DNA from 2 places in the Dendrosporobacter quercicolus genome. Region 2 is predicted to be linked to the other one. Evidence: predicted binding sites of a transcription regulator. Region 2 holds the regulator's gene; the other holds the start of a gene.
What was found. The regulator HrcA, encoded in region 2, represses chaperone genes, less so after heat shock. The targets are predictions, from matches to a motif close to TGTTAGCACTCNNNNNNNNNGAGTGCTAACA.

Region 1: htpG (molecular chaperone HtpG) is a predicted target of HrcA. The motif match lies at 3,297-3,327, and genes of this name have one in related genera.

The regions. Positions count from the first base shown of each region.
Region 1 covers NZ_FNHB01000004.1:173,814-180,540, reverse strand. Annotated here, with positions in the region: gene BLR06_RS10120 (FecCD family ABC transporter permease) at 1-931, opposite strand, end outside; gene BLR06_RS10115 (ABC transporter substrate-binding protein) at 928-1,902, opposite strand; gene BLR06_RS10110 (Com family DNA-binding transcriptional regulator) at 1,904-2,056, opposite strand; gene BLR06_RS10105 (TonB family protein) at 2,113-2,847, opposite strand; gene htpG (molecular chaperone HtpG) at 3,459-5,423, shown strand; gene BLR06_RS10095 (PAS domain S-box protein) at 5,681-6,727, opposite strand, start outside.
Region 2 covers NZ_FNHB01000001.1:790,868-797,594, reverse strand. Annotated here, with positions in the region: gene lepA (translation elongation factor 4) at 1-1,219, shown strand, start outside; gene hemW (radical SAM family heme chaperone HemW) at 1,227-2,360, shown strand; gene hrcA (heat-inducible transcriptional repressor HrcA) at 2,480-3,514, shown strand; gene BLR06_RS03905 (TCP-1/cpn60 chaperonin family protein) at 3,551-5,137, shown strand; gene grpE (nucleotide exchange factor GrpE) at 5,154-5,723, shown strand; gene dnaK (molecular chaperone DnaK) at 5,764-6,727, shown strand, end outside.

The sequences.
Region 1 (6,727 bases), on a different contig from region 2:
GGACTTCCACCGGGCTAAATGCCGTACGGGCGACAGTATCTGCCGCCACGACCAGCGTAGCGCCCAGAATGGCTGCGCAGGGCATTAAATATTCAAAATCCGAGCCGACCAGCATCCGCGTAATATGGGGAATGATAAGTCCCACAAAGCCCAGCAGGCCCGCCACGCTGACCGCTGAAGCCGCCAGCAGGGCCGCCAGAATGACCAGGCAAACTCTGGCCCTTTCCACCCTAATTCCCAGACCTTTGGCCACTTCATCGCCTAACTGCAGGGCATTCAGATAACGGTAAGACAGCATCGCGCCCACAATGCCCGCTATACTGTAAGGCAGGATCATCCGGACATGATTCCAGCTGCGCCCCTGAAAGCCTCCGGCCATCCAGTTGACAGTCCCCTGAATTTTATCGGAATGAAAAACCATCAGGGCGCTCATCCCCCCGCCAAAAAAGGCGGCCAGAGCCACTCCCGCCAGGATTAAGCGCAGCGGCTGCACCCCCCTGTCCCAGGACAACATAAAAACAATGCCCGCCGCAGCCAGTGCTCCGGCAAAAGCAACCGCCGGTACCAGCGCCGTGAGTCCCGGCCATAAAATCATCACCGACATCGCCGCCAGGCCAGCTCCGGCTGATACGCCGATAATCCCCGGGTCAGCCAGTGGATTGCGCAGCACGCCCTGCAAAATGCAGCCGGCCAGGGCCAGGTTTATGCCGGTTAAAGCACTCACCAGCACACGCGGCGCCCGGATATTATAGATAATCTGGTAAGCTTCATTGCCGGTAGGAGCAACAAAAGCGTTCCAGATCTCATTCGCGCCGACCGGCACTGCGCCCACTCTGATCCCAATGACCAGCGCCGCCGCCAGCGCCGCCAGGCCGGTTATACTGACCGCCGCCCGCCAGGTTCCGCGGGGATCTGTCGCCAATGCCCTCACTTTTCAGCCACCTCCGGATAAAGGAATCCGGCCAAAATTGACATTGCCTCGCCAACCTGAGTACCGGGATTTACGACGAACAAGTGCTGGGGCAGCATGTGCACCTGATTGTCCTGCACTGCTTTCAGACCGCTCCAGGCCGGATGGCCTGTCAGATCCTGCTTTAATTTAGCGCTTACTTTTGGGTCCGGACTGAGAGCAATTAAAAAAATCATATCCGGATTTTCCTTGGCAATAAACTCCATGTTTAAAGGTACATAGCCCAATTGCGCATTGCTCAGATTATACTGGCCGGCAACATTGACAGCCCCCAGACGCTTGACCAGATCCCCGTTGAAACTGCTGTCTGTCGCCATATGGAAGCTCTCCGGCGAGCCCCATACCATCACAACTTTAGGCGCCGGGCGATTTTTTCCGGCTGAAATGAGCTGCTCATAACGGGACTCAATGGCTGCAATCCGTTTAGCCGCCTTGTCCGGCTGGCCGGACAAATCGCCGTAAAAGCGCAGCGTATCAAGGATGTTCTGATAATTGTCGACCGATTGCAGCAGAACGGGAATACCCGCTTTATCCAGCAACGGCAGCAACTGGTGATGAAACGGCATGTTTACCCCTAAAATCAAATCAGGGTTTAAGGCAATAATTTGCTCGATATTGGGGTTAGGCGCAACCCCCACTGCGGGAACTGACTGAACGGCTGCTTTGACCTCAGCAGGCAGGGCTTCAGTGCTGGGCCGCCCCACTGCTGTTCCGCCGGCGGCATAAAACAATTCCAGATTTGAGGCGTTTAGCACAACTACCCGCTGGGGCCGCCGCGGGATTTCGACTTGCCGGCCGGCGCTGTCGGTGACAAGGTAGCGGTCGGACTGCCGCGCTGCCGGCTGCGACTGGTCTTTGAGTAAAAATAAGCCGCTGGCACCCAATAGTAATACAAGGATCACACCTGTAATTCTGCTTAACTTGAAGCTCATTCTAAACCTCGCTTCCGCGTGTTTCACGGCATTTATTTTTCCTTCGCTGTTTACGTCCTCCCACCATTTGTACCGTTTTGCAGCGCGGGCATTTAATTTCAACTTCCTCGACAATTCCGCAAAATAATAACCGCCCGCACCGCCGGCAGCGCACTTCCGACAGCTTTGATTTTAAAAATACAATCTTTTTATATTGTGTTTCCACCTTGATCACTCCAGTTGATATGCTATGGGAATATTCATGGCAATTGCCCGGCCAGCGTGATGCGGGAAAGGGCAAACCCGCCGTACCAGGGCCAGCGCCGCTTCATCCAGCGCCGCCACACCGGAGGAATGCAGCACGCGCGCACCGGCCAGTTCGCCGGCCGCTGTCAGCCGCACTGCTACGGTCACTGTCCCTTCCTGGCCCCGCCGCCTGGCAATATACGGATAATCCTTGCGTTTTTCGATTGCCTGCAAAAAGGCATTCACAATTCCGCTGATTTCCTGACTTCCGGCAGAACGTACGCCGGGCTTTCCGGTCACAGCGGCCTGACTTCCCGAACCGGACGAAGGCAGCGCTGTTTCTCCTATCGCCCGGCCCTGGGCTTCTCCTTCGCCTCCCGCCAGGCCAGCCGACGTTGCCGCTGCCAGCGCAGGTTCAACGCCGGCCGGCTCTGGCCCCGCTTTGGGCCCGGCCACTGGCCGGGCCTCCCTGGCCGCAATCCGGCTCGGACTTACCGCGGGCGGACTGACAGAACGCTCCGGAACAGCGCCGCTGTCCTGCGCCGGCCGGCCGGCGACGGCAGCCCGGCTCCCGGTTTCAGTAAGCTCAATTGCAATGAATTCTTCCGGCAATTGCCGGTGATCTATATTTTCCAACATGACTGCCAGCAACAGGATCGCTAATAAATGAACCATGCAGGAAACGCTGAAGGCTTTTTTCCAACACGTTTGATAAGTCATTACATCACCTCACTTCGCCTTGTCTTCCTGCCTGAAAATAAATAAAAACCCCGTGCGCATATACTGACACGGAGCTCTGGGCTCTCTGGGCGCCTAGCTGCGCCCGATAGTATTATCAGGCAAGCTAGTGTCTTGACAAAGTTAAATCTTAGCTTAGCCAGCGTAGATTTTTTCGCACTGCTGCGTTGTCGTCAGTCGGCATACTCCCGGTATGCCTCCTTCCTCCGCCTTGCATTGCAAAAAGATCTACACTGTCTAATCCTAATTCACAACTTTTGCCAAGACATTAAGTACAACAGCTGCATTGCAAATGCTGATATTTAGTTAAAGTATATTGATAATAGTTATCAAAGTCAATGGCTTTTTTTAAAAATCTTGTTTTTTTAAAAAAATTGCAGTATTTTATGCAATATGCCGATTGATTTTAATCTCACTCTTCGGTATTATAAAGTTAGCACTCATGTCTCAGGAGTGCTAACAACACTTCTACTCCGCAGCACGTCCGGTACAGATCAGCCTTAAAACCGTGTGTCATCAGTACCCGCAGGATTAGCGCCGCTGCGCTGCCGGGCGCGCCTGGGATAAACAGCTATTATTTAGGAGGTTTTTTTATGACTGCTGAAAGTACAGCCAAAGAAACACGGCAATTTCAGGCCGAAACCAAACAATTGTTAGATCTGATGATTCACTCCATTTATACGAACCGGGAAATTTTCTTGCGGGAACTCATTTCCAACGCCTCGGACGCCATTGATAAAATTCGTTTTGATTCCATTACGAACGAAGCCCTGCTGGAGGGAAACGCCGATTTTGAAATTTTCCTGCTGCCTGATGAACAAACCAAAACACTGACCATTTCCGATAACGGAATTGGCATGACTTACGATGAAGTTATTGAGAATATCGGCACAATCGCCAAATCGGGCACCAAAGCCTTTTTGGCCAAAATGCAGGAAAATGCGGCGGCGCCGGACAGTGATCTGATTGGTCAATTTGGCGTAGGCTTCTACTCGGCATTTATGGTCGCCAAAAAAGTCACGCTGATCACCCGCGCCCCGGGACAAGCCAAAGGCGTTCGCTGGGAATCAACGGGAGACGGTACTTATACCATTGAGGAATGCGATAAAGAAACCCGCGGCACTATCCTTCTTTTGGAATTACAGGACGAGTACACCAATGCTGAACATCCGGCGGAGAATTATCTAAACCGCTTCACATTACAAAACCTGGTAAAGAAATATTCCGATTATATTCGCTATCCCATCAAAATGAATTTTATCAAAGAAGAAAAACCGCTGGATGATGAAGGCAAGCCAATAGAAGACGCCGAGCCAAAGCAAACCACTGAAGTCCGGACGTTAAACTCGCTTACGCCGCTTTGGACAAAAAATAAAAACCAGATTACACCGGAGGAATACCATAAATTATACAAGGATTTATTCCACGACTGGGAAGACCCGCTGGAAATTATCCACTCCAAAGTCGAAGGAGCTGTCGAATACACCACCGTACTATTTATCCCTGCGCATGCCCCGTTTGATTTTTATCAGCGCGAGGCCACTTCCGGAATCCGCCTGTATTCAAAAAACGTGTTTGTCATGGACAACTATAAAGACCTGCTGCCGGAGCACCTGCGATTTGTCCGCGGCCTGGTCGACTCGCCGGATTTTTCCCTGAACATCTCCCGTGAACTGCTGCAGCATAGCGCCCAATTAGCTAAAGTCGGGAAAAATCTGGAAAAAAGCATCCTCAAAACACTGGAAACCATGCTGAATAAGGACCGTGACAAATACAAGAAGTTTTGGCAGGAATATGGACGGGCTTTGAAAAGCGGTGTGTATTCCGACTTTAACAGCCGGGAAAAATTGCAGGACTTGCTGCTTTTCCCCTCTTCCAAGTCGGATGAGCTGGTTTCCCTGAGCGACTATGTCAGCCGGATGATTGAGGGACAAACAGTTCTTTATTACGCAACAGGCAAAGACCGTTCCTCTGTCGAGCAGTTGCCGCAAATGGAGCTGTTGCGTGAAAAGGGCATTGAAGTGCTCTATCTGTTTGACCGGGTCGATGAATTTGCCATTGATGCCCTTAACCAGTACAAAGAAAAAAAATTTCAGTCCATCAGCCGCGGCGATCTAAAACTGGATGATATTGATAAAGACGCCGAGAAACCGGAAACTGAAGCCCTGACCACAGAACATAAGCCGCTGCTTGACAGCATTAAAGAAAAACTTACCGGAAAAATCTCCGAAGTCAAGATCAGCAGCCGCTTAAAAACCAGTCCGGTCTGCCTGGTCAGCGGCGACAACGGCATTAGCCTGTCAATGGAACAGATTTTATCCGAAATGGATCAAAAAACTTTCAAAGCGCAACGAATTCTGGAGCTGAATCCCAGCCACGAAATCTTTGCGGCAATCAAGCGGTTGCATGAAACCCAGCCTGACTCAGCCGCGTTTCAAGATTATTGCGAGCTGTTATATGGCCAGGCCCTGCTGGCGGAAGGCCTGATCCCCGAAGATCCGATCAGCTTCGCCAGAAAAGTATCCGCTCTCATGGCCCAAGCAGGCCCGGCAAAGTAACCCCGGGGCTTTCTTCCCGGCGGCTTTCCGACAGCCGAACTTCATGACAATGGGGCTGCTGCAATAGAGCGCTGCCGGCAACCAAAGACGGCAACTCGGCAATGGCTGAGAGCCGTGTTCAAAAGGGAGACAGGTCCCTCGCTTGCAAAAGCAAACAAGGGACCTGTCCTTTTGTTTTGTTTTAAGCCTTAAGTATCACCGAGAAGCGGGAGATCCGGGCCTTGCGACAGCTCCGTTGTCTCAGACAGTTCCAACAGCTAATTTGCTGCAATCTTCAGCAGGTGCAAAGCAGTGCCCAGCGCCAGTCTGGTTTCGGCGGAATCCAGGGAAACCTGCAAAATATGTTCAATTCGCTGTTTACGGAATACGATCGTCTTATAATGCAAGAAGATCTCCTCAGACACTTCTTTCAGGCTATGGCCTGACAATATCCTATCCAGGGTAAAAACCAGTTCGGCGCCATTGGCCTGATCATAGGCAATCAAAGGCCCCAGCGTCCGTTCAATAAACAGCCTTGCTTCGGTAGTATCATACAAATTTGCCAGTACCTGGTACACGCCGCAATCCTCAAAGTGATAAACAGGCTTATCCGGGGCTATCGCCCGGCCAGCCATTACCGCCGCCCGGGCATGCTGAAAGCGCTGGGCAAAGGACGCCAGGGCTTCAAAATGATCGGCAATGCCCACTCTAACCTGCAGACGGGGAAAGGCCGTCAGAACCCGCTGAATATGACGTCCGGCCTCGGCCATTTCCCCGGCCTTGCGACTGGCGGACAAATTAGCCGGCTGCACTATCCCAATACCGCCCGCCGCTTCCCAGGCAATGGTTGTGCAATCTTTTGTATTGAGAATATCCAGAATAGTATCAATGATTCTTTGCCGGTATTGCAAGGATTCGATATCGTCAGTGCCAGAGCCGGCAAACTCCAATCGCATAAAATACACTGACAACTGCCTGGGAAGCTGAATGCCAAGCTGCAAAGCCCGGGTATACGTTTGCGCCTCCGGTACGGCGGCCTGCTGAAGCAGTTGATTAAAAAACTCATTACGCTGCCGGCGCAGATAAGAGCGCTGCAGCAAATTTTCCGTTAATTTGCGTTCGGTGATATTTCGGGTCACACACAAAAATCCCGAAAACTCGCCGCCGGCCGTCTTAGCAATACTGATCAGCGATTCCATCCAGATAAGTTTACCGTTTTTACAACGTTGCTCTAATTCAATCAATTCCGTTGTAATATCAGCCGGTTCGCTCTGCGCCTGTAGTTTGCGCAACGCCGCTTCCATAGCCGGCAGCACCCGTTCCGG
Region 2 (6,727 bases):
GAGCGCGCTTATTTTTGATTCTCATTTTGACGCCTATAAAGGGGTCATTGCTTATGTCCGGGTGATGAACGGCAGAATCAAGCCGGGCATGAAATTAAAAATGATGGCCACCGACAAAAAATTTGAAGTGACCGAGGTGGGAATTTTTAAGCCGTCTTTAGCGACCATTGCTGAGCTGGGAACCGGTCAAGTCGGATTTGTGGCCGGCAGCATTAAGAATGTAAAGGATGTCCGGGTTGGCGATACCATTACTGATGCCGAACATCCGGCGGCGGCAGCCCTGCCCGGTTACCGAAAAATAAACCCAATGGTCTATTGCGGTTTATACCCGGTAGACAGCGCGGATTATGATAATCTCAAAGATGCTTTGGAGAAATTGCAGTTAAATGATGCTGCGCTGTTATTTGAGCCGGAGACCTCCATTGCCCTCGGGTTTGGTTTCAGGTGCGGCTTCCTCGGGTTATTGCACATGGATGTCATCCAGGAACGCCTTGAGCGGGAATACAACTTAAGTCTGATTACTACGGCGCCAAGCGTAATTTACCGGGTGTACAGGACTGATGGCCATATGCTGGAAATAGACAATCCGTCCAAGCTGCCGCCGCCGACCGAAATCGATCATATTGATGAGCCTTACGTCAAGGCCACGGTGATTGTGCCAAATGAATTTGTCGGCGCTGTCATGGAACTCTCCCAGGAAAAGCGCGGTGAGTTTAAAGATATGAAGTATCTTGATACAACCAGAGTGATGATCACTTATCATTTACCGTTAAGCGAGATTATTTATGATTATTTTGATCGCTTGAAGTCATCAACCCGCGGCTATGCTTCACTGGATTACGAATTAACCGGCTACCATACGTCCAGTCTGGTTAAGCTGGATATTTTGTTAAACGGCGATCCGGTTGACGCCTTGTCGGTGATTGTCCACCGGGATAAAGCCGCCTACCGGGGCCGGCAGCTGGCTGAGAAACTCAAAAGCATTATCCCGAAGCAAATGTTTGAAATACCCATTCAGGCGGCAGTCGGCAATAAAGTAATTGCCCGCGAGACAGTCAGGGCAATGCGCAAAGATGTTCTGGCCAAATGCTATGGCGGTGATATCAGCCGTAAGCGGAAACTGCTGGAAAAACAAAAAGAGGGCAAAAAAAGGATGAAACAGGTTGGCAGCGTCGAGATACCGCAGGAAGCCTTTATGGCAATCTTAAAGATTGATTAGCGGTATGATGAGCTTAGGTTTATATATCCATATTCCTTTTTGCCGGCGCAAGTGTTTTTATTGTGATTTCCCGTCATATACGGGCCTGGAACACCTATACAGCGCTTATGTCGCCGCCTTGTGTCGGGAAATTGCCGATCAGGGCGGCATTCTGTCTGGCGCTGTGGTTGACACGGTCTTTATCGGCGGCGGAACGCCAACCGTTCTGTCCGGCAAGCTGCTTGCCGCTGTAATGGACAGCATCAGGCAGGCCTTTAAGCTGGCCGACAATACGGAAATAAGCATTGAAGCCAATCCGGGAACGGCAGACAGGAGCATGCTGGACCAATTACGGCAATGCGGCGTCAACCGGATGAGTTTCGGCGTTCAGTCGTTTTCCGATCCGGTGCTGGCTGCTTTAGGCCGTATTCATACGGCCGGGGAGGCGGTACAGGCGGTTGAACTGGCCCAAAAAGCGGGTTTCGAAAACCTGAATCTGGATCTGATGTACGGATTGCCGGACCAGTCGCTTCACGATTTGCATGACAGCCTGGCAATGGCGTACCGGTTAAATGTCCGGCATTTATCGGTATATGGCTTAAAGGTGGAGGAGGGCACCGGCTTTGCCTATCTGGCAAACCAGGGCCGTCTGAATCTGCCTGATGATGAGCTTGATGACGCTATGTATGAGGCTGTTATGGACAGCATGCCCAAGCTGGGATTTGCGCGGTATGAAATTTCAAATTTTGCCCGGCCCGGTTATCAATGCCGCCATAACCTAAAATACTGGCAGTATCAACCCTATCTCGGCCTGGGCGCCGCCGCTCATTCTTTTATTGACGGTCAGCGGCGGGCGAATGTGAGCGATGTGCAAACATATATTGACAGCGTAAGCTCAGGACAGCCGCCTGTAGTATTGATCGAACAGCCTGACCGGCAAACGGCGATGGCTGAGTTTTGCTTTTTGGCCCTGAGAACCGTGCAAGGCTTGTCGGTTAGCCAGTTTCAACATTGTTTCAGCTGTGATTTTTTTTCCGTCTATCAATTTGCCGTTGACCGGCTGGTACGGAAAGGGGCAGTCATTGTGGCCGGCGATAATGTCAGGCTTACGGCCCTGGGAATGAAATTTGGCAATCAGGTATTTAGTGAGTTTTTACTTTAATGATAACGAATTTTTAAGCTGAGTTACGGAGTATCTTGACATTCAGCCAAATGAGTGGTATTTTTTTAGTAGATATTAGCACTCTATCGACTTGAGTGCTAACAATAGGAGGTGGGAAAATGCTTGATGAGCGCAAGCGAAAAATTCTTCAGGCCATTATTAATGATTACGTTTCCACCGCAGAACCTATTGGCTCACGGACGATTGCCCGTAAATACGATCTAGGAGTCAGTCCGGCGACAATCCGCAACGAAATGGCTGATTTAGAGCTATTAGGCTATCTGGAGCAGCTTCACACATCTTCCGGCCGTATCCCTTCGGCCAAAGGTTACCGGTTTTATGTAGACACATTACTGGCAAGGCCGGCAATTTCAGACAATGAGATTAGTCTGATTTCGGGCTGGTATAACGCCAAAGTACGGCGAATTGAAGAAGTGTTTCAGGAAACCGCCAGAATTATTTCCAGGATGACGCATAATATCTCTTTAGTGCTGGCGCCGCAAATTTCACAAAGTTCCTTTAAATATTTACAATTTCTCCCCATGGACGAACGCCGGGTCATTGTGGTAATTGTGACAGACGGCGGATTTGTTGAAAACAAGATGATTGACATACCGGAAGATACCACCCTAGAAGAGCTGCAACGGGTTGCCGAGGCAATCAACAGGCGCCTGTCAGGCGTATCACTGGATTCAATTAAATCATCGGTTTTAAAAGAAATCCGCAAAGCTGTTGTACCTGATTCCAACCTGTTTGATGCGGCTCTGGCCGTACTGAACAATGTTCTTACCATTGATAAAAAGGAACGCCTCTATCTGGGCGGAACAACGCAGCTGCTAAGCCAGCCGGAGTTCAGGGATGTTGAGAAAATGAAAAATATCCTGCTGATGCTGGAAGAGGAGCAGCTGTTATGTGATCTTTTGCATACGCAGGAGGAAGATGAGGACGGCATCGTGGTCAGAATTGGCCATGAAAACACGTACAGCGGCATTAAGGATTGCAGTATGGTTCAGGCTGCTTACCGGATGGACGGTAAGATTGTGGGTACGATTGCCGTGCTGGGACCAACCCGGATGGAATACGGCAAAGTGATGGCCTTGCTGGAGTTTATGCACAGTCATCTGGGGGAGATACTGAAAAAGTACAAAGTGTAGGGGATTATCCCCTGCTTACATATAGGAGGAACCGGAATGAATCTAAAACAGGCCGGCAGCGGGGCGGAAGTGGATGAAAGCCTGGCGGCGTTAATGACCAACGCCAATGCCGTAAGGGCGATTACCGCAGCCGTGGAAGGGACGATTGGTCCCAAAGGACTGGATACTATGCTGGTGGACCGGTTTGGCGAAGTAATCATTACCAATGACGGCGTAACGATTCTAGATAAAATGGAAGTCAATCATCCGGCCGCCAGAATGTTAATCAATATAGCTAAAGCGCAACAGGCCGAAGTTGGCGACGGTACCACCACCGCCACCCTTATGGCCGGCGCTCTGGTGGCTGAGGGAGTCAATCAGGTGCTGCGCGGGGTGCCGGTAGCCAGGGTGATTGAAGGGCTGAAATATGGTATTGACCAGGCGTTAATTCACTTAAAACAGCAGGCGCGGGTTCTGCAGGATATCCATGACCCGGTTTTACCCAATGTGGCCCGAATTGCCGGACGCGAGCACGAAGATATTGCCCAGTTAGTGGTAGAGGCAGCGAAACTGATCGGCATGGAGAAGCTGGCGGATAAAAAATTCAAGCTGTCTGACATCATTACTGCTCAGGAAGGGGCGGACAATGAGGTATTCATGGGTGTCATTATCGACAAGGAACGCATGAGCGAGGAAATGCCGCAGGCATTATCCGGCGTAAAGGCGCTGATCCTTGACGACGCGCTGGAGCCGGAAGAAATTGGCGATGAGGCGCTGGGCACTGAGGCTGGGTTCAAACGTTATATAGAGTTGCAGGAAGAGTTTAAAGCAAATGTTCATAAAATTGTTCAACTGGGGGTTAATGTTGTCTTAGCAGACCGCGGCGTGCATGAAATTGCCGAGGAAATACTGATTGACGGCAACGTTTTGGTTATTCAAAGAATGAATGCCAAAGATTTACGCCGGGTGGCCGAGCATGTGGGAGCCAGAATGATTAAGCGCACCGGCCTGAAGAAAAGCGCCGAGGATCTGTTAAAATACATTGGCCGGGCTGATACGGTTTATCAGGATGAGAAGCTGGAGCAAGTAAGAATTTTAGGCGGTAAAGGCAAACCAATGGCTACAATTCTGGTGGGTGCGGCGACTGCAGAGGTTGTGGGCGAACGCGAGCGGATTGCCAAGGATGCGGCGTCCAGCGTTCAGGCAACCGCCAGGGGAGGTTATGTTCCGGGCGGCGGTTCAACGGAAATTGCGCTGGCTCGACAGGTGGAAAAAGACCGGGAAAATATTAAGGGGATGGCCGCTTACGGGGTGGACTGTGTGGTGAATGCCCTGAAACGGCCGCTGGCCCAAATTGTCCAGAATGCCGGCTATAATCCCCTGGAGAAGGTGGAAGAGGTAATTGCCGCCCAAACCGGACAGAGGCTGGATTTCCTCGGTATTGACTGTGATACCGGCGATATTGCCGACATGGCGGCGCTTGGCGTGCTTGATCCCGCCCCGGTAAAGCTTAATGCAATTAAAGCCGCCGGCGAAGTAGCTGTGGCCATATTGAGGATAGATACTATTATCAAAAAAAAGGAAGAACCCGATAAGGCGGCAAAAGCCGCTGTTGCCAGTGAGCCGGGTCTGCCTGATTTTTAAAGTTGAGGTGAATTAAATGACAGAAGATAAGAATACGCAGGATCACGCAGCTGACTCTGCTGAAGCGGACACTGCCACTGCTGAACAAGCTGAGCAGGCGGAAGTTTGCTTTGACTACAGGGAAATTGAGGAGATGATGGCGGTAATCGAAGAGAAAAACAGGCTGCTGCAGGAGCATACTGACCGCATTAAACGCCTGCAGGCTGATTTTGATAATTATCGCCGGCGTACCAGGCAGGAAAAGGAAGAATTATCCGCCCTGGTGGTTCAGAATATGATCAAGGATTTGCTGCCGCTCCTGGATAATTTCGAGCGCGCAATGAGCGCTGATGCCGGGCAGGATGCCGAAGCCTTTAAGTCAGGCCTTGAGATGGTTTACCGTCAGTTTACCGGCATTTTGGAAAAAAACGGTCTTGAACCGCTTGCAGCGCAGGGGGCAACCTTTGATCCGCAATTTCATGAGGCTGTCATGCGGGTGGAAGACGATAGTCAGCCTGAAGGAACAATTGTCGAGGAATTGCAGAAGGGCTATCGCGTTCGGGGCAAAATTATTCGTCCCAGTATGGTAAAGGTAGTCGGCTGTTAACAAGGAGTAAAATTCATATAATTTTAAGGAGGCTAACATTATGTCAAAAGTAATAGGAATAGATTTAGGTACTACAAACTCGGTAGTAGCGGTAATGGAGGGTGGCGAGCCGACGGTTATCGCCAATGCCGAAGGCGCGCGGATAACTCCGTCGGTCGTAGGCTTTTCTAAAACCGGGGAAAGACTGGTAGGGCAGCTGGCCAAACGGCAGGCGGTTTCCAATCCCGACCGTACGGTAATTTCGATTAAACGCCATATGGGCACCGACTATAAAGTGGCGATTGATGATAAGAAATATTCGCCTCAGGAAATTTCAGCAATGATTTTACAGAAATTAAAGGCTGATGCCGAGGCCTATCTGGGGGAAAGTGTCAGCAAGGCTGTCATTACAGTACCGGCTTACTTCAGCGACAGCCAGCGTCAGGCCACCAAGGATGCCGGCACGGTAGCCGGTCTGGAAGTTCTGCGGATCATCAATGAACCAACCGCGGCAGCTCTGGCTTATGGCATGGATAAAGGAAACGATCATACCATTCTGGTCTTTGACTTAGGCGGCGGGACTTTTGACGTTTCTATCCTGGAACTGGGTGACGGCGTATTTGAAGTGAAAGCAACCCACGGTAATAATAAGCTGGGCGGCGATGATTTTGACGACAGGATCATGAGCTGGATGATTGCTGAATTCAAAAAAGAGCATGGCATTGATTTATCAGCCGACCGGATGGCCGTACAGCGGTTGAAAGAAGCGGCGGAAAAAGCGAAGATTGAGCTTTCCGGCGTATTGACCACAAATATTAACCTGCCGTTTATTACTGCTGATCAAACCGGGCCGAAGCATTTGGATTTGAATTTAACCAGAGCAAAATTTGAAGAACTGACTGCCGATCTGGTGGAGGCCACCATGGCGCCTACCCGCCAGGCGCTGAGCGATTCAGGATTGTCAGCAAATGAGATTGATAAAGTTATTCTGGTTGGCGGTTCAAGCCGTATTCCCGCCGTTCAGG